4 regions of the Staphylococcus agnetis genome follow, and region 4 is predicted to be linked to each of the others. Evidence: predicted binding sites of a transcription regulator. Region 4 holds the regulator's gene; each other region holds the start of a gene.

Region 1 (5,365 bases), 340 kb from region 4:
TCTAAGTATTTGGCTTTACGCTTCTCTTTGTCATCTCCGACAACTTTCGTATCCAATGCTTCTTTTAATAATTTGTCTGCTTTTGGATTGTTATAACGAGATTCATTCCACAGCGCTGTAGATTTATAAAGTCCAGATGGATCAGGATCTGCCCCTTGTTGCCAACTTCTAAAATATGACTCCATATCTTTCGTTGAATTCTCTAAATCCTGTCCAAACTTACCAAATTCTACCATTTCTGTTTTTGTTTTTAAGCCAACTTTTTCCCAATACCCTTTGATAGCAGCCGTACGTGGTTCAAATGTTGGATTTGAACCAGCATAATGTTTTAAGTTTACAACAAATGGTTTACCATCTGGTCCTTCACGCCATCCGTCTTTATCCTTATCCTTATAACCCGCTTCATCTAAAAGCTTTTTCGCTTTTTTAACATCATAGTTATATTCGTGAACGTCACCTTCTTTAGCACCACTCCAATGAGAAGAAGGAATTAAACCATTTAACGGCTTACCATAGCCATAGAAAAATGCATCAATCCACTCTTTACGGTTAATCGCATGTGCCATCGCTTGACGTAATTTTTTATCTTGATATTTCGGACGTTCTTTTCCAATTGTTTGAGTTTTCTTATCATAATCATGTAATACAAAACCGATAATCGCATATGACGTAGATGGCGATTCTAATAAGTTGACCCCTTCAGCACCATTATCTTTAATTTCTTTTGCGATAGGTGCCGTCACTTGTGCCATATCAATTTCACCTTTTTCTAACGCTTGTGTCATCGTCGTTTGTTCAATCACACGTAAATTAACTTTGTCAAGCTTAGGTTCACCTTGCCAATAGTCTTTAAACTTTTCTAACTCAACAGACTCGCCATCAACAATTTTCTTAACTTTGTATGGTCCGATACCAATTGGATTTTTACGTACAGCCTCAGATTTACCCATTTCTTTTACAGGGATATCTTTAAAAATCTTTTCACTTAATGGTGCGCTCGTCCATAATTCAAGTAAATTATTGGCTTTATGTTCTTTAAATTTAATTTCAGCCGTATAGTCATCAATCTTTTTAATTCCAGAAATCGAATTTGCTTCACCCTTATGTTTTGCATCTGCCCCTTCAATGATTTCGACCCCGTTATAACGTGGGCCATCATAATCTGGATCCGCAATTGTTTCTAATGTAAATAGCCAGTCGTTAATTGTAAAATCATTGCCATCATGCCATTTAATACCTTTTTTCACTTTAAACTTATATGTAAGATCGTCACCTTTTTTTGTTCCCACGACAAAATCTTAGGTTTAATGTTTAATTCTTTGTCAAATTCAACAAGACTATCATTAAAATAACTAATAACATCAGAGTCACTTGTTGAACCTGCAAAAACAGATTGAAAATTCCCTTCAGGCGCTGCAGCCAAACCTACGTTTAGTGTGCCACCTTTTGCATCACTTTTCCCTGTTTTACTCTTCGTCTCACCTGATCCAGAATCACCCTTACCGCACGCACTTAACACTAAAACTAAGCACGCAATAATCATTACAAACACATTCAGTTTCGCTTTCATTCGCGTTCCCCCTTCTCATATTTGATGTTATTAACATTAATTATCATATTTGTCAGACAATTTTGTCAATAACAATATGCGTGGCGGAACATAATTAAATAAGAATACTAGTGTGTTTTTAATATACAAGAACTGCATGTATATCAGTCGTATCAAGGGATTTAAAGCTATTTAACGCAATAAAGAAATTCAATAAACTTTTTTAAAAAATTGTTGTTTACAGATGGTCATTATCATAAAAAAATACAGAATAGCCTGATGAAGCATAAAAACGATCATCATAGGTTATTCTGTATATACATACATTTTTAGTGTCTTCTCAGAAAAGACACTAAACGTGTATGTTATCTAAAGCTTCTCCCACAGGTTGGTCACCATCAAGAACTTGAAATTCTTTTCCTTGATGTTTTGATTGCGTAATGATTTCAAACAGTACACGTGCTACATTTTCCCGTGAAATTTCGCGTTTATCTGGTTTTTCAAATAATGATGCTATACTTACACTCCCACTGCCTTGCGCGTTTGTTAAGCCACCTGGGTGCACAATTGTCGCTGTAATGTGACTACGTCTTAAATAATCATCTGCATAATGTTTTGCAATTGTATATGGTTTTAAATCACCACCAGCATCAATCGCTTCACGTCGAGAATCCCAAGTAGAAACCATGACAAAATGAGAGATGTTTGCATCTTCACATGCTTTTATCACTTTAACAGCCCCATCTAAATCGACAGCAATGGTTTTATCAGCACCCGTTTTGCCGCCAGAACCTACGGAAAATACGACTTGATCATATCCTTCAAGTTTTGATTGCAATGTTTCTATACTGTCATGCTCTACATCAATCTGTGTCGCTTTTATCCCCTTTGCTTCTAAAGCTTCTTTTTGAGATGCTTGTCGTACACCTGCAGTAAAATCTTGGTGGTTCTCTTTCAACAATTGCACGAGATGGCGTCCAACACCGCCATTCGCACCAAGTACAAATGTTTTTCCCATATCGATAACCTCCAATCATTTGATAATGCCATGGTATAACAAAGTGAGAGACATCACACATGATGTGCTTATCATTTAAAAGCACATTGTGAGTATAGTGATGTCGATGCCTCTCTATATAATTAGAACTTCTTTTTTCCTATTTAAATGTTAAAAAATTTCAAGACTTTTAAACTCGCACAATCATTTAATTGTTTTGAATGTACTTCCTAAAAATACAAATACCAATATTAAAAAACAATTGTGTCAGTTTTATATACAAAATATATACAAATAATGACAATGCGCAAACGCTTTCAAAATTTACGTGATATATTTCACATGAGTTGATATACTGATTGTGAAATGATGAACAATGGAGGTTTGATCATGATTTATGAAGCGAAAACACAAACAAATGCTTGGAAAGGTTTTAAGACGGGACTCTGGTCTCATCGTGTTGATGTCCGTGATTTCATACAACTGAACTTCACAGGCTATACAGGTGATGACTCATTTTTAGAAGGCCCTACAGAAGCTACAAAACAACTTTGGGACCAAGTCATGACACTCTCAAAAGAAGAACGTGAACGTGGTGGCATGTGGGATATGGATACAAAAATTCCATCTTCAATTACATCGCATGACGCAGGTTACTTAAATGAATCGCTTGAACAAATTGTTGGGGTACAAACTGAAAAGCCATTCAAACGTTCAATGCAACCTTTTGGTGGTATTCGTATGGCTAAAGCGGCTTGCGAAGCATATGGCTATGAATTAGATAAAGAAACTGAACGTATTTTCACTGACTATCGTAAAACACATAACCAAGGTGTGTTCGATGCATACTCTAAAGAAATGTTAGCATGTCGTAAAGCGGGAATTATTACTGGATTACCAGATGCTTATGGCCGTGGTCGTATTATTGGCGACTACCGTCGTGTCGCACTCTACGGTGTAGATTTCTTAATGGCTGAGAAACAAAAAGACTTTGAAAATCTATCAACGACAATGTCAGAAGATATCATCCGTTTACGTGAGGAATTGTCTGAACAATACCGCTCTTTAAAAGAATTAAAAGAATTAGGTAATATCTACGGTTTTGACTTAAGCCGTCCAGCTGAAAACTTCAAGGAAGCCGTTCAATGGTTATACCTTGCTTATCTTGCTGCAATTAAAGAACAAAACGGTGCTGCGATGAGTCTTGGTCGTACGTCAACATTCTTAGACATTTATGCTCAACGTGATTTAGACAATGGTACGATTACTGAGTCTGAAGTTCAAGAGATTATCGACCATTTCATTATGAAATTACGTCTTGTAAAATTCGCACGTACACCAGATTACAATGAGTTATTCTCAGGCGATCCAACTTGGGTAACTGAATCGATTGGTGGTGTTGGTTTAGACGGTCGTGCAATGGTAACGAAAAACTCTTTCCGTTTCTTACATTCACTTGATAACTTAGGCCCAGCACCTGAACCAAACTTAACTGTATTATGGTCAACTCGCTTACCAGAGAACTTCAAAAAATACTGTACAAAAATGAGTATTAAAACAAGTTCTATCCAATATGAGAATGATGATTTAATGCGTGAAAGCTATGGTGATGACTACGGTATCGCATGTTGTGTATCAGCAATGCGAATTGGTAAACAAATGCAATTCTTTGGAGCACGTGCCAACCTTGCGAAAACATTACTGTATGCGATTAACGGTGGTAAAGATGAAAAATCAGGTCAACAAGTTGCACCGAACTTCAAAGCCATCGAGTCAGAAGTGTTAGATTATGATGAAGTCTATGCACGCTTTGATGAAATGATGGAATGGCTTGCTGGTGTTTACATTAACTCACTTAACGTCATTCACTATATGCATGATAAATACAGCTATGAACGTATTGAAATGGCACTTCACGATACAGATGTTCACCGTACAATGGCAACAGGTATCGCGGGTCTGTCAGTAGCTGCTGACTCATTATCAGCAATCAAATACGGAACTGTAAAAACAATTCGTGATGAAAATGGCTTAGTTGTTGACTTCGAAACAACTGGCGAATATCCAAAATATGGTAACAACGATTCACGTGTAGATGACATTGCTGTTCAACTTGTTGAAAGCTTCATGAGAAAATTACGTAAGCACAAAACATACCGTGAGTCTGAACATACTATGAGTGTATTAACAATCACATCTAACGTCGTATATGGTAAGAAAACAGGTAACACACCAGACGGTCGTAAAGCAGGCGAACCATTTGCACCTGGTGCGAACCCAATGCATGGTCGTGATGAACACGGTGCACTTGCTTCATTATCATCCGTAGCAAAATTACCATACGATTGTTGTAAAGATGGTATTTCGAACACATTTAGTATCGTTCCTAAATCATTAGGTAAAGAAGACGATACGCAACAACAAAACTTAGTAAGTATTTTAGATGGTTATGCGATGCAACATGGTCATCACTTAAACATTAACGTATTTAACCGTGAAACATTACTAGATGCAATGGAGCATCCAGAAGAATACCCACAACTTACAGTACGTGTTTCTGGTTACGCAGTAAACTTTATTAAATTGACACGTGAACAACAACTTGATGTCATTTCAAGAACATTCCACGAGTCTATGTAACACAAATTTTAACTAACGCTAAATTTTAACTAACGCTTTTGAAAACGGGGAGATATCAATGATTCAAGGACATATTCATTCAGTAGAAAGTCTAGGAACAGTAGATGGTCCAGGCCTACGCTATATCCTATTTTTACAAGGATGTTTGCTGCGCTGCTTATACTGTCATAACCCTGACA
Region 2 (5,365 bases), 240 kb from region 4:
ATTGCGAGTTAAAAAGGATTTGGACATAACGATTTTGTATATCTCAAAACTCAACTAAACAAGATATGCCCCAATAAAGTGGACACTTAAAAAGTGAAAACTTTATTGGGGTGTTTGTATGAGAAATGAAAACATGACTTTGATTGCTTCCAGAAAAGCGAGGTGTTAAGAACAAAAAATTAAAACAATTTGTTTTTCACCACCGTTCATTTCGGGCTTCTTTACATTTGAATTAGGTTGTGCGAAAATATTTTTAAATTAATAGTAAATTTTATTAAAACGTGAAAGGGTTTGAGAATATGGTGACTAAAATATTACAAAACTATTTTATTACCTTCACGCTTTTCATTACGATGATGATGCTTTCAGTAGGATTTGTGAACCAATATGATAATGGCGTTGCGTTATTAATCGTATTAACGTTTGTTATTACGTTATTTAATTTTTTGATTGAAACATGCTTGCTTAAATCTCAGTTATCGATGCGTAAAATTCGCTTGTTTCAAACCATTGCATTTCCTTGTTCAATTATTTTGATAGGACTCGTATGTTTCGTGATGTTAATGTAAAATCATAGCGTGAAAAGGATATAAAAAGTATACTATGGTTGAAGATGAAAGGAGTGAGTCGTTTGTCTAAAATTATAGGTCACCATCATATATCCATGTACACAAAAAATATCACACGTAACAAAGCGTTTTATTTAGACGTATTAGGACTCGATTTAATTAAAGAAACCGTTAATCAAGATAATGAAACCATGCCGCATATTTTTTATGGTAATGCTAGCGGTGATCCAGGAACGTTATTAACTTTTTTTGAAATTCCATTAGCTGGAACAGTGTATAAAGGCACGAATATGATTGCGCGTATAGGACTCTTAGTACAGGATCGTAACATGTTAGATTTATTTGAGGTTAAATTAGAAAAACATGGTATATCAACACAACGTGGAATATATTTACATCAAGATGCGCTTTATTTCGATGATCCAGAAACGCTATCTTTCGTCATGATAGCAAATGAAGGTTACAAGTTACCGGCGCATTGGCATATAACTAATGAAGAAACTTCGACTACGGCTGAAACGATTTTGGGTATGGGGCCAATCGAAATACACGTGGAAGATATCGCATCAACAGCTCATTATCTCACGGAACATTTAGGGTATCGTAAACGTGAAGGTTTTGAAGAGACTGTTTATACACTCAATGAGAAAGGGTTTTATAGTGATATTGTATTAATACAACAAGATGGTCCTCAAGTGAGACCTGGAAAAGGGTATGTGCATCATTACGCCTTTGCAATAAAAAAAGCGGATATGCCTACGATATTGGACATACATGACCACTTACCTTATCAACATTCAGGTGTAATCAATCGACAATGGTTTGAATCGTTGTATTATAGACAAAATTTTATCACTTATGAATTTGCGACAGTAGAGCCTGGATTTTAGTGAGACGTGAATCATAGGTTGAGATTTGCTACACTGAATGTAAATGGTTTTCAAGGAGGCACAACATGTATCGAGCAGTCATTTTTGATTTTGATGGTACGATTATAGATACAGAACAACATCTTTATGAAGTGATCAATACACATTTAATTGAAGCTAACGCGTCACCGGTAACATTGGACTTTTATAGAGCAAATATCGGGGGACGCGCGCTTGCTTTACATCAACATTTAATTGATGTTTTTGGTGAGCAAAAAGTTAGAGAGATTTATAAAGCGCATCATAGTCATGCAGGTCAACTACCACTGAGACCGGGGATTCAAACGTTAATGGAACAGCTTCACGCACGACACATTCCAATGGCCATTGCTACAAGCAGTGCACGTGCTGATATTGAACCTTTAGTAGAAGAACTGGGTATCCAACCGTATATCAGTGTGATAAAAGGAAGAGAAGATGTATCAGATGTGAAGCCTGATCCGGAGTTGTATTTAAGCGCTGTGCAAGCGTTGAATTTTAGTCCGACATATTGTTTAGCGATTGAAGATTCGGTTAATGGGGCAACAGCGGCAGCTACAGCTGGTTTAGATGTCATCGTGAATACCAATCCTATGACAGAAGTGAGTGATTTTTCCCAAATCACGTTATTGGATAAAGATATTCACTTATCAAAAATTATAGAACGTTATTTTCAAGGTGGCTTAAAATGAGTGTTGAAATGATTTTATTCTTTATTGTTGCGCCACTTATCATTGTTTTTGGGAACTTAGTGCTCGCCTCTAAATTTCAACGTCATATACCAATGCAAGTGCACGTCACTTCATGTTTGATAGGGCTAATTCTATATGCCATAGGTGCAACATTAGCATATTACTTCTTATTACAAGGGAAAATATAAAAATAGCCTTCAAAAGTCGTAGATATTACGATTTTTGAAGGCTTTCATATATTTAAGTTAAAAGAACAAGTGCAGTGATTACAAGTACAAGTAAGATTGCATCTACACCAACCATTAATGCATAGCGTGTCGATGGTGTATGTTGTTGTTTACTTTTATATAACATATATATATTCGGAATAAAACTGAGTAAAAGTATGACAATGATTAAAATGCCAATTGTTTGTGTGGACATCATCAATTTCTCCTTTTAAACCATCCAATGAAATAGCCAATAAGTAATGCAAGTAGCAAGCCAATAGCAAAGCCAGCAAGTGGAAACTGAATCATATTTCCTATTAATAGGCCTAAAATTAAACAAATGATTAGCGGAGGGCCATATTGACGTTTACGTTGATCCGAATTTAAGATGCTAAAAAGTACTATATATAGAATATAAAAAATACATATAAATAATAGTGTACGTAACAGCAAGCTACCGACGTCACTCTGATTTTGAATCATATTTACGATATAAAATATGATACCTATTAAGATGGCGGTTATCGCACCGCGTACGAAGCGACTTTTTTCCATAATGAACTCCTTCATTGGATTTTTTGTTCATTATAACATAGAGTGACCGCAATTTATTTAAAACGATGTGCTTTAAATTGACCATGATCATTTAAATAGGCATAAAATAACCCGATAATGAGTCCGCCACCAATGTAATTACCAATAAATGCGGCGATGATATTTTTTGCAATTGGCCATAATGCCATATGCTCGATATTATAAAGGACACCAGCAGCAAAGAGACAGGCATTATAAATGACATGCTCATAGCCCATAAATGCAAAAATCGTAACTCCGAACATCATTACAAACATTTTAGCTAATATATCATCTATTTGCATCGCAATGACTAAGGTAATATTTATAAAAAAGTTAGCGAAAATAGCACGTACCAAAATATTATGAAATGTATAATCATGAATTTTTGTCGCTATAATTTTGTCGAGTAAAGTGACCATCTCTGGTGTCATCACATCACTTGCGCGCATTAAACTGAATAGCACAAACGCACCTACCACATTGCCAATAAAACATAACATAAAGATATGACCGACGCGGTAAGGTTTTATGAGTCTATAATATAAACCTACAGTAAAATACATAAAGTTACTCGTGAGTAGTTCAGAATTGGTGAACAGTATCAATACGAGTGCAAAACTAAATGTTATCGCACTAATCATACTTACAATGCCGGGGCCTAAGTCAGGCGCAAACGTCGTTTTTACCATTAATACAAATACACTAATAATGCTAATGATGAAACCAGCCATCATTGCACGTAGTAAATACCGTTTAAAATAAAAACTTTCTAAAATGTCTTTCGTTTGAATGGTATCTATAATATTCGCAATCCATGTTCGTCCATAAAAAATTTTATCCCATTTAATATTTCGATCCTCCATGACATGCACTCCTTTATAAGATATACTTCTACATTATAAAGGGTGCAACTATATTTGTGAATATAATCACAAATAATTTTTAGCAATTGCTTTAGGTTATGATGTTGTGCAAGTGAATAATATTTTATAAAAGCGTTTTCATAACACTTTAAAGGGACAAAGGTTGGTCGCCTAGCACAATTGTTTTTAGGTGAAAAATGCAATATATTTTATGAAAGCACTTACAAAATTTTAAAAAATACACTTTTCAGTTTTTGAAATTGTAGTATAATAGCGTCATGACGGAAAATTAGAAAACCCTTATAATATTAAGGAGATGGGGAGTTATCATGAAAGATAATCAAGAGTTACACAGAGGGCTAAGTTCGAGACAAATCCAGATGATCGCACTTGGCGGTACAATCGGTGTAGGCCTATTCATGGGGGCATCGAGCACAATTAAATGGACAGGACCTGCTGTTATTTTCGCATACTTAATTGCCGGAATTTTTCTATTTTTAGTAATGCGTGCGATGGGTGAAATGGTTTACTTATATCCGACAACAGGATCATTTGCAAACTATGCCACGGATTACATACATCCTGTTGCAGGCTATGTTACATCATGGGCAAATATATTCCAATGGATTGTAGTTGGGATGTCTGAAGTTATAGCGGTCGGTGAATATATGAATTTTTGGTGGCCCGAGTTACCCACATGGATACCAGGTGTTATCGTTGTTATTTTACTTGCTGCAGCTAATGCAGTATCTGTAAAAGCATTTGGAGAATTTGAATTCTGGTTTGCTACAATCAAAATTGTCACAATTATTTTAATGATTATTGCCGGTTTCGGTTTAATATTCTTTGGATTAGGTAATGGAGGGAATCCAATTGGTTTAAGCAATTTATGGGCACATGGTGGCTTTTTACCAAATGGAATCATGGGATTCTTCTTTGCATTATCAATTGTCATTGGTTCTTATCAAGGTGTTGAATTAATAGGGATTACTGCTGGGGAAACAAAAGACCCTCAAAAGAACATTAAACGTGCAGTGAATGGAGTCATTTGGCGTATATTAATATTCTATATTGGTGCCATTTTTGTTATCGTTACAGTTTATCCTTGGAATCATCTTCAAGATCTTGGTAGTCCATTTGTCGCAACTTTCTCTAAAGTTGGTATTACGATTGCAGCTGGTTTAATTAACTTTGTCGTGATTACAGCAGCAATGTCAGGTTGTAATGCGGGTATTTTCAGCTCAAGTCGTATGATATATACGTTAGCGCAACATGGTCACTTACCAAAAATCTTTACACGTGTTATGAAAAATGGGGTACCTTTCTATACGGTTATTGCTGTGTCAATTGGTATTTTCATTGGCGTTATTTTAAATATTGTTTTACCTTTAATCATTGATGGTGCAGAGAATATATTCGTTTATGTATATAGTGCCTCAATTTTACCAGGTATGATTCCATGGTTTATGATTTTATTCAGTCATATTCAATTCAGAAGAAAATATCCTGAAAAAATTCAAGATCATCCTTTCAAAATGCCATTTGCTC
Region 3 (5,365 bases), 300 kb from region 4:
CATAGACCGCATCATATTTCCCACTCATTAACAGTATTGTTTGTTGATGTTTGACACCATACAAATATTCACCGGATTTTCCATCAAGGATATAAACAGGATTTTCAGAATGCAATTGCCTCAAAAGCTCATCTTTTCTATTTTCGATAGTAAAATCTTTTTCAGTATGAAGTGTTTCAGTTTTACCATTAGTGATAATGTGAATATTAGCTTGATATGTTTCAGCTATATCTTGAATACGCGATGATTGGTGCGCTTGATAGCGTTGAATGATATGTTTAGATTGTTTGAGTAATTCACGTTTTTGATGATCCACAGAAATCGTGTATATAGAATTATGAACAATAAAGCCTAATATAAGAAAACTTACAACAGTGATTGTTGTAAGTATAATTAATAACTTGTGATAAAACTTTATCATCTATTTTGGACGCTCCAATTTGTAACCTAAACCTCTTACAGTTTTAATGAACTGCGGTTGTTTTGGGTTTTCTTCTAATTTATCACGTAAATGACTGATATGAACATCAACAATACGTGAGTCACCTGCAAACTCATAATTCCATACCGAATTTAACATATGTTCTCTTGTAATCACACGACCTTGACGTTCTACAAGATACAATAATAGTTCAAACTCTTTTGGAGTTAATTCTAAGAGTTCATCATTACGATAAACTTCAAAATAATCTGGTCTAATACGAATAGGACCAATCACGATATCTTCATCTTCTTCATCAGCGCGGGTTGTTTCAAATTGAGAAGAACGGCGTAAAATCGCTTTAACTCTCGCCACGACTTCTCTAGGTGAGAAAGGTTTTGTCATGTAGTCATCAGCACCCAATTCCAAACCTAAAACGCGATCAAACTCATCATCTTTAGCTGTTAACATTAATATTGGGACTTGATTTTTATCAGAACGAATCGTTTTACATACTTCGATACCATCTTTTTTAGGTAACATCACATCTAATACGATTAAGTCAGGTTTTGTTTCTTTTTCTTTTTCAATTGCTTCCTCGCCGTCTTGAGCGATTTCTACAATATACCCTGCTTGTTCAAGATTGTATTTAAGTAGTGTGACAATCGATTGTTCATCATCTACTACGAGCACTCTTTGCACCATTAAACGTACCTCCTATGAATGATTAAGTTCATTATAACTTAAAATGTACTTAAAAATAATATGTTATTAAGTAACTTTACAATATCTTCATAATACCTTAACAAAAATCAAAATATTCATCTGTATTCCATTAGCTTATACCCTTAAAGTTCAAAAGTGTATCGTTTTTAAGTGAATTTTTAGCACATGAAGTAAATGTATAAATGTCATATTAAATAAAAATATACCGTGATTTACATAAAAATAAGCAGAGCACCATGGTGCTCCGCTTGTTAAATGATAAGGAATGAGATTTATTATTTTTACAAGTTCTTAATCAATTCATCCGCAAATTCAGATGTTTTAACTTCAGTCGCACCATCCATTAAACGTGCAAAGTCATAAGTCACTACTTTAGATGCAATCGTTTTCTCAACAGATGATGTAATTAAATCAGCGGCTTCTTGCCACCCTAAATGTTCAAGTAGCAACACACCAGATAATAATACTGATGATGGATTTACTTTATCTAGATTTGCATATTTAGGCGCAGTACCGTGCGTAGCTTCAAAAATAGCGTGACCCGTTTCATAGTTAATGTTTGCGCCTGGAGCAATACCAATACCTCCAACTTGAGCAGCTAGTGCATCTGAGATATAATCTCCATTTAAATTCATTGTCGCAACAACATCGTGGTCAGATGGACGTGTTAAAATTTGTTGTAAGAAAATATCAGCAATGGAATCTTTAATAATGATTTTACCATCGCGTTCAGCTTGTGCTTGAGCGTCATTGGCAGCGTCTTTACCTTGTTCATCAACAATTTTGTCGTATTGTTGCCAAGTAAATACTTTGTCACCAAATTCGCGTTCAGCTAAGTCGTAACCCCATTGTTTGAAGGCCCCTTCAGTGAACTTCATAATATTACCTTTATGAACGAGTGTGACTGATTTACGTTGATTATCTAAAGCATATTGGATTGCTGCGCGAACTAAGCGCTCTGTCCCTTCTTTGGATACAGGTTTGATACCAATTCCACTTGTTTCAGGGAAACGTATATTTTTCGCACCCATTTCATTTTGTAAGAAATCAATGATTTTCTTAACTTCATCGGAACCTTCTTTAAACTCAATACCTGCATAGATGTCTTCGGTATTTTCACGGAAGATGACCATATCCGTATCTTGAGGATTTTTTACAGGCGATGGTACACCTTGGAACCAACGAACTGGACGTAAACACGTAAAAAGATCTAACTCTTGACGTAAAGCCACGTTGAGCGAACGAATACCGCCACCAATAGGTGTTGTGAGTGGACCTTTAATTGCGATAAGATATTCTTTTATCGTATCTAATGTTTCTTGAGGTAACCATTCACCTGTTTGGTCAAATGCTTTTTGACCTGCTAATACTTCTTTCCATGAGATTTCTTTTTCGCCCTTATATGCTTTTTTAACAGCTTCATCGATGACACGACTTGCTGCTTTCCAAATATCTGGTCCAATACCATCACCAATAATAAATGGTACAATAGGTTGATTTGGTACATTTAAACCTTCTGCTGTTTTGACAATTTTTTCACTCATTATAAAGTACCCTCCATGAATTTAAAATCTCGTCTAACTAAAGACTTATTTAGCGTTTTTCAATTGGTTCGTATTTACGATCAGTTTCACCAATGTATGTTGCACGTGGACGCATAATTCTATTATTACGTAATTGTTCTAAAATATGTGCAACCCAACCTGATGTACGGCTGACAGCAAAAATTGGTGTAAATAAATCATGATCAATACCCATACTGTGATATACAGTTGCACTGTAAAAATCTACATTAGGTAATAATCCTTTTTCTTGTTTTACAATGTCGGCAATTTTAAGTGAAATTTCAAACAATTCACTTTGACCTGTTTCTTCAGTAATTTTGTGACTCATTTCTTTTAAATATTTCGCACGTGGATCGCCATCTTTATAAACACGATGACCGAATCCCATAATTTTTTCTTTGTTGTCGAACGCTTTTTTCAAGTATGCTTCAACATTATCAATTGAGCCAATTTCAGTTAACATTCTCATAACGCGTTCATTTGCGCCACCATGAAGTGGACCTTTCAAAGAGCCTACAGCAGCTGTAATTCCAGAATACATGTCTGACATTGATGAAACAGCACATCTAGCTGTAAACGCAGACGCATTCAACTCATGGTCAGCATGTAAAATTAAAGCTTTGTTAAATCCTTCAACTTCAACATCAGTTGGCTTTTCCCCTCTAAGCATATATAAAAAGTTTGCCGCGTAAGATAAGGATGTATCTGGTTTAACTGGTTTTTTACCTTCACGTACACGTGCAAAAGATGTTACTAATGACGCAATTTTCGCTTGAATACGGATGCCACGTTCATATAATGCTTTCTCATCATTATCATCTGCATTATCGTCAAAGTGTGCTAAGTAAGACACTGACGTACGTAATGCTGTCATTGGATGAACTTCATCTGTAGCATATTCTTCAAAATGACTATACATACGCGGATTAAGCGTCATATAATGGTGTAATTTATCTTTTAATTCTTGAAGTTCTTTTTCGTTTGGTAATCGGTAATTCCAAAGAAGAAACATTACCTCTTCGAACAAAGCATTTTCAGCCAAATCATCAATATCATAACCTGCATATGTTAACTGGCTATCGATAATTGAACTAATCTTTGTTTCTGCTGCAATTACACCTTCTAAACCTTTCTGTAGTTGTGCCATATGAATTTCCCCTTTACTGTATATTCGCTCTTTTGTAATGGCTTTCATTAGTCATTATAGCTAATATCACGCTATTTGTGAATATTTAATGAACGTTGAAATATCAGAATAATCTAATATAAACAAATGTTAAATGGTCCTCATTTAACTTCAATGTATTGATATTATCATGTTTCTAGCTATTTTAAGAGCTATGTAAAATAAGTGATTTTTAATCATTTGCTTTCTTTATCATATTTAATAATAAGAATTGATAAGCATGAAGCGTCATTTAATATCTTAAAAACAACATCACTAGATGTTGTTTGAAGTGAACATATAAAAAAACCACTATATATCATTTATACCCGATATATAGTGGTTTTGTCTTTATTTATGCTTTTGATTTAAAACTTTTTTATAAAACGTTTGCATAACCTTCAAATACTTTACCTTGTGAAGCATCAACAGTTACTAAAATATTATCTTTAATTGTATCAAGTACGCCATTTACGCCTACCACTGTTGGAATACCTTTTTCTAAACCAACGATAGCACTTGGTGAAGTTAAGCCTCCTTCTTCGGTAATTAATCCTATCGCATGATCTAAATAAGGGACAAAACTTTCATCAATGGAAGGTGTGACAATAACGGATTGAGATAAATCTTTACCTTCTAATTGAGAAGCATCGTTTACAACAACAGTACGACCAACCGCTGATGTGCGTCCAATACCTTGACCTGAAGCAATTTCATCACCAATTAAGTGAAGCTTCATTAAGTTTGTTGTACCTGATTCACCAGTAGGTACACCCGCTGTAATAATGATTAAATCACCATTTTCAACACGCTCTGACTCAATTGCAGTGGCAACAGCATTATTTAACAACTCATCTGTAGTAAAGTTTCCTTTCTTAATCACAGGATAGACGCCCCAGATTAATGTACATTGACGCGCTGTTGTATCATTTGGTGTGACAGCTAAAATATCTGATTTTGGACGATATTTTGAAATCGTTTTTGCAGTGTTACCACTTTCAGTTGCTGCAACAATCGCTTTAACGTTTAAGTTAAGGGCTGTGTGCGCAGCAGAAACACCAATCGCGTTCACAAGAGATGTTTCAACAAGTTTCGTACGGTCTGACAATAATTTTTTATAGTCTTGCGCTTGCTCAGCAGCAACGGCGATATTATGCATCGCTTTAACTGCTTCTTCAGGGTAAGATCCTGCAGCAGTTTCACCTGATAACATTACAGCATCAGTACCATCATAAATGGCATTGGCAACATCCGATGCTTCAGCACGTGTCGCACGTGGATTACGTTGCATTGAATCTAGCATTTGAGTCGCAGTAATGACAGGTTTACCTAATTTATTACATTTACGAATTAAATCTTTTTGAACGATTGGTACTGTTTCAGGTGGGATTTCAACACCCATATCCCCACGTGCAACCATTAAACCATCAGAAACTTCAAGAATATCATCAATATTATCAATACCCTCTTGGTTTTCAATTTTAGGGA
Region 4 (5,365 bases):
ATGGTTTTAAATTCACTAAATTCTTGCCGGTATAATGAAACCAATATTTTAAACCATGTACAGCACCTAATGGAAACCATTGATGTGATAAATAGTATTGCCCCTGATAATAGATTAATCCATTGGGATCATTAAGTAATCCTGTTTCAGGTTGAATATGAAATACTTGTCGATACGGAGAGGCTTGAACGCGTTCTTTAAGATCATTGATTACGTTAGCATCCACATCCTCTAACTTTTGGTAACGTTTTTCCCGGCTCCATTGTTCCATTCGAATTCTTTTCCTCCTTTAAAATTTGCGGTAAGATGTTTAAATTTTAATTCCATATTAAACCCGCTTCTAAGATGAGCAATACTTAGAGTTTCTCACCAAAGTACTTTTTATGTATATTTCCTAATTTTATCTCAACTTTCTTAGACTAAACTATCAAAAACTAGTTTCTTTATATATCATACTGAGGCACGATTTCACTTTTGAAAACTAAACCAATTACGGTTAAGTCAGTTTGTGAATTTATTATCTCTTTGTTATTTTATCACACATCGGCCTTGAAACTTTATCAATTTTTATGAAAAAACCGATTAAATCCCATCTCATATAGGATTTAATCGGTGTCTCAAAATCACTTGGCTTTTTGAACCGTAATCGTCCAAGAAGCATCTCCTACTTGCTCATAGTTTGTCACAGGATAACCGTTTTCAGCAGCCCAATTAGGAATTGCTTCTGTTGCCTGTGTACAATCAAAATCGATTTTCAATTCATCCCCCAACGGTAATTCTTGCATTTTCTTTTGCGCTTCAATCAATGGAAATGGACATACCATTCCTACTGTTCCTAATTCATGTACCATTTTAATTCCTCCTACAATTTATCTATTGTGATACACTGACTGTTTTCGATTGGATAGATTGACGTTGTTGTGCCACTTTCATAGGGCGCACAAACATAAAATAACTCATGAACCAAGTTCCAAAAATCATAAATGCCAGTCCAATCCAACCTTGCCATGATAGAGCTGCAGTTGCTACTAATCCATTACCAATAGAACAGCCACCTGCTACTGCTGCACCAAAGCCCATGCACATTCCGCCTATAGCGCTATTACGTATCGTTTTTTTATCGGGTAAACGCCACGCAAATTCTTTTGAACCTCTAGCTGCAATATAAGAGCCAAAAAAGATGCCAATAACTAAAAATACACCCCAGTCAACTACTGAAATATCACCTGTAGTTAAAAACATCACTATATTGGAAGATGGCGTTGTGATGCCTAACCCACCTTGACGACCTGTTGATTCTGACATCGGCCATGCAAAGAGTGCAATTAGACCAACTGCAATAGCAGCAATAAAAGGATGGAACCGTTTTTCAAATAAAATATGACGCAATCCTGAATATTTTTGTTTTAGCTGTGGCACCGCAATTTTGGGTTTTGGTTTTCTTAATGTTTTAATCACGAAAAACAACGTAACAGTGACTAATATGATTAAGAAAATCCAGTTTGGAATACCTGTAGATTGAGCCATATCTGCATTAGCAACCGTTTTACTATTGAGCGCATTCATGAGTGGTGCTAAAAGACCATTTTTTGTAATAGCTGCAAATAAACCATACATCACAAGTGCAATCCAACTACCTATTAACCCTTCACCTGCACGGTAATATGTCCCTGTAGCACATCCACCCGCTAAAATAATACCGACACCAAATATAAAAGAGCCAATTACTGTGCCTATAATTGGAAACGTTTCATTTGCTATTGTGATAACACCCATTACGTTGAGAATATAAATGCCTATTGCTTGAATCGCTATGGCAATGAGCAATGCATAAAACATCTTATTATTTTTCTGAACGTACATATCTCTAAACCCTCCAGTAAGGCAAAAACGTGTACGTTGCATTACAAATCCAAGTAGTACCCCTACTATAAGACCACTTACTATAGTCCAAATCATACATACCTCTCCTATCCCGATTATTATGATAAGAATTATAGCAAATACACATTTTTTATCAAGGGGTTGAATCAAAATAAAAAAGATCAAAGCGACAGACGCTTCGATCTCCAATTTCATATTCATAGATCATTGCTGTTGAAATGCAATCGGCACCATGATGTGATGGTGCTTATTTACATTTACCCATAATTTTTCATAAAAAATAACAAGGATTGTAGTTCGACACCTAAATCGATTTGATGCACTTGCACATCATTAGGTACTTGAACAGGTGATGGAGTAAAATTTAAAATACCTTTCACACCTGCGTCTACAACTTTATCAGTAACACTTTGTGCAACTTTGATAGGTGTCGCAATAATAATTACTTCTAAGGCTTGATCTTGAATGACTTTTTTCATTTCATCCATAGATTTCACTGTGACATCCCCAATTTTAGTACCCACGATTTCAGGATCTATATCAAATGCTTCAGTAATAAACATATCATCATGTATCGGGAAGTTGAAAGAAATTAAAGCTTTACCTAAATGACCAACACCAACAACACCTATTTTAATTAAATCAGCATCACTTAGCTCTGATTTAAAAAATTCTAATAAACTGTCGATATTGTAACCATAGCCTTTTTTTCCAAGTTCACCAAAGTACGAAAAATCACGTCTAATCGTGGCGGAGTCTATACCAAGACCCTCACTAATTTCTTTAGAGTTGACACGTGAAGCCCCTTTAGATTTGAGACTATTTACAAAACGATAATATAACGGTAAACGTTTCAGCGTCGCACGTGGAATTTTATTTAATTCTTTAGTCATTTTCGTTCCTCCATCTTTTGCATACCATTTCAGGTCGCACACTCAAAGTTATATGAGCTATAACAACTTTAAAAATATTTTATAATAAAAAGATTTATCTACTTTATTTTGTATAAATAACTGCAAATACATTATGACTTAATATTGTTTTGTTAAAAATTTCACCTACTTTTATTCATTTTCATTATAACTTAAAACCGCTTTTAAAGGAACATAATCTATTTGAACCCCTTCCACTTTGTTGTACAATAATGAAGAATGAAAGGAGCTTTAACATGATACTAATGCAATTAAGTCAGCTCTCGAAATCATTTGACGGTGAAGAGATTTTTAGTCATGTCAATTTTGAAATCCAAACGGGTGAACACATTGGCATCGTTGGGCGTAACGGTGCCGGAAAATCGACATTGATGAAAATCATTGCTGATGTCGATGATTACGATAGCGGACATATCTCTAAAATTAAGGGTTTAAAGATTGGTTATTTAACACAACAGATGACATTAAATACGAATAATACTGTTTTTGATGAAATGGCAAAACCTTTTAAAGAAATTGAGGCAATTGCACAAAAGATGCAATTAGAAACAGATTGGTTGAGTACACACGCGGAAGACTATGAAAGTCAAGCTTACCAAGAGCACCTTAATCGTTACGAAACGTTATCTAACCAGTTCGAACGCATGGAAGGCTATCAATATGAAAGTAAAATTAAAACGGTTTTAAATGGGTTGAAATTTTCAGAAGACGATTATTATCGCCCCATAAACGACTTTAGTGGCGGCCAAAAAACGCGTTTGTCACTTGCACAAATGTTACTCAGCGAACCTGATCTTCTTCTATTAGATGAACCGACCAACCATTTAGATATGGAAACTACAGAGTGGTTAGAAGATTATTTGAAATATTTTAACGGCGCAATTGTCATCATTTCACATGACCGCTTCTTTTTAGATAAGATTGTTACACAAGTTTATGATGTTGCACTTGGTGAGGTGAAACTTTATAAAGGGAACTATGCGAAATATATCCAATTACGTGATGCATATTATGAAAAACGCATGGCGGAATATGAACGTCAACAAGCTGAAATCAAACGTCTCGAAACATTTGTAGATAAGAATATTACACGCGCTTCGACGAGTGGCATGGCTAAAAGTCGTCGTAAAATGTTAGAAAAAATGGCACGTATTGAAAAGCCATTACTGGATGCTAAAAGTGCAAACATTCAATTTGATTTTGATAGAAACACCGGTAATGACGTGATGTATATTCAAAATCTTGAAATTGGTTATCACAGCCCCATTACCGCACCTATCTCTTTTGAAATTACAAAAGGTGATCGTATTGCTGTAATTGGTCCAAATGGCGTTGGAAAATCTACCCTCATTAAGACATTAGCACAAAAAATCACCTCTCTTAGCGGCAAAATTCAAATGGGTTCAAATTTAAAAATTGGTTACTATGATCAGAAACAAGCAGAGTTTAAGTCAAATAAAACGATATTAGATTATGTGTGGGATCAATATCGACACATGCAAGAAAAAGATATTCGAGCAGTCTTAGGGCGCTTCCTATTTACGCAAGAAGAAGTAAAAAAAATCATCAATGATTTATCTGGCGGTGAAAAAGCACGTTTACAACTCGCACTTCTTATGTTAGAACGCAATAACGTGCTCATCCTTGACGAACCAACCAACCATTTAGACATTAATTCCAAAGAAATGTTAGAGCAAGCTTTAGCGCATTTTGAGGGCACGCTCATATTTGTTTCTCACGACCGTTATTTCATTAACGCATTAGCGAATAAAATATTTAGTTTAGATGCAGATGGTGGTCAATTTATTCAAGGGAATTACGCTTATTATTTAGAAAAAGTAGCACAACAAAAAGCTTTAGAAGCACACCAAAATCATTCTGTAACTTCTGAGAACGTATCAAAAGATTCAGCTTCTACTGACTATCAAGACCAAAAAACAATAAGACGAGAAAAACGCAAACTTGAACGTCAAATCGAAGAATATGAGGCGCGCATAGCAACGTTTGAAGGTCAAATAGAACATTTAGATATTCAAATGGCTTCAGAAGATATTATCAATGATTATGAAGAAACATCACGACTTGCAAATGAACGTAGCACCATCGAACAAAACTTAGAACATACGATGTTACAATGGGAAGAATTACAACATAAGTTAACTGAATATGACATTTAACGACATGTATCGGAGTATAATTTTATACTTCGATATTTTTTGTCTTCACATATTATAGACAGAACCCGTAATTTCAAATCCAATAGATTCAACTGTCCACAAAGTTATCCTAGTTATCCACATTTTATATCAATAACAAACCCCCTCTTACCCACAGTTTATCCACTACAAATATTCTAAATGGCTCTTTTTTATACACAAGTTGTTAACAAGTTGTGCATAAGTACGCATGTTCTCTATTGACTTTTCAGCTTCTATCACCTTTACTTGTGTTTTGATAAATGAATAATTAAAATATAGTGTATATTTATATTATTCTATGACATTAAGGGAGTACTTTTATAATGACTGACTTCATATTTTTAATGATTT

The links. The regulator Rex, encoded in region 4, represses fermentation and respiration genes when NADH is low (regulators of the CRP and FNR family bind a similar motif). The targets are predictions, from matches to a motif close to TTGTGAAATATTTCACAA.
Region 1: pflB (formate C-acetyltransferase) is a predicted target of Rex. The motif match lies at 2,873-2,890, and genes of this name have one in related genera.
Region 2: GJE18_RS09445 (formate/nitrite transporter family protein) is a predicted target of Rex. The motif match lies at 3,872-3,889, and genes of this name have one in related genera.
Region 3: GJE18_RS06480 (citrate synthase) is a predicted target of Rex. The motif match lies at 3,986-4,003, and genes of this name have one in related genera.

What each region holds. Positions count from the first base shown of each region.
Region 1 is NZ_CP045927.1:1,946,408-1,951,772, forward strand. It holds partial or broken gene opp4A (oligopeptide ABC transporter substrate-binding protein) at 1-1,570, opposite strand, end outside; gene GJE18_RS09940 (SDR family oxidoreductase) at 1,902-2,567, opposite strand; gene pflB (formate C-acetyltransferase) at 2,937-5,186, shown strand; gene pflA (pyruvate formate-lyase-activating protein) at 5,245-5,365, shown strand, end outside.
Region 2 is NZ_CP045927.1:1,837,331-1,842,695, reverse strand. It holds gene GJE18_RS09475 (hypothetical protein) at 300-569, shown strand; gene GJE18_RS09470 (VOC family protein) at 632-1,459, shown strand; gene GJE18_RS09465 (HAD-IA family hydrolase) at 1,525-2,169, shown strand; gene GJE18_RS09460 (hypothetical protein) at 2,166-2,357, shown strand; gene GJE18_RS09455 (hypothetical protein) at 2,410-2,592, opposite strand; gene GJE18_RS09450 (hypothetical protein) at 2,595-2,933, opposite strand; gene GJE18_RS09445 (formate/nitrite transporter family protein) at 2,987-3,817, opposite strand; gene GJE18_RS09440 (amino acid permease) at 4,147-5,365, shown strand, end outside.
Region 3 is NZ_CP045927.1:1,301,097-1,306,461, forward strand. It holds gene pnpS (two-component system histidine kinase PnpS) at 1-421, opposite strand, end outside; gene GJE18_RS06470 (response regulator transcription factor) at 422-1,126, opposite strand; gene icd (NADP-dependent isocitrate dehydrogenase) at 1,429-2,694, opposite strand; gene GJE18_RS06480 (citrate synthase) at 2,741-3,859, opposite strand; gene pyk (pyruvate kinase) at 4,257-5,365, opposite strand, start outside.
Region 4 is NZ_CP045927.1:1,601,728-1,607,092, forward strand. It holds gene GJE18_RS08170 (sucrose-6-phosphate hydrolase) at 1-271, opposite strand, end outside; gene GJE18_RS08175 (sulfurtransferase TusA family protein) at 624-851, opposite strand; gene GJE18_RS08180 (YeeE/YedE family protein) at 874-1,959, opposite strand; gene GJE18_RS08185 (redox-sensing transcriptional repressor Rex) at 2,142-2,777, opposite strand; gene abc-f (ribosomal protection-like ABC-F family protein) at 3,053-4,993, shown strand; gene GJE18_RS08195 (MutS-related protein) at 5,338-5,365, shown strand, end outside.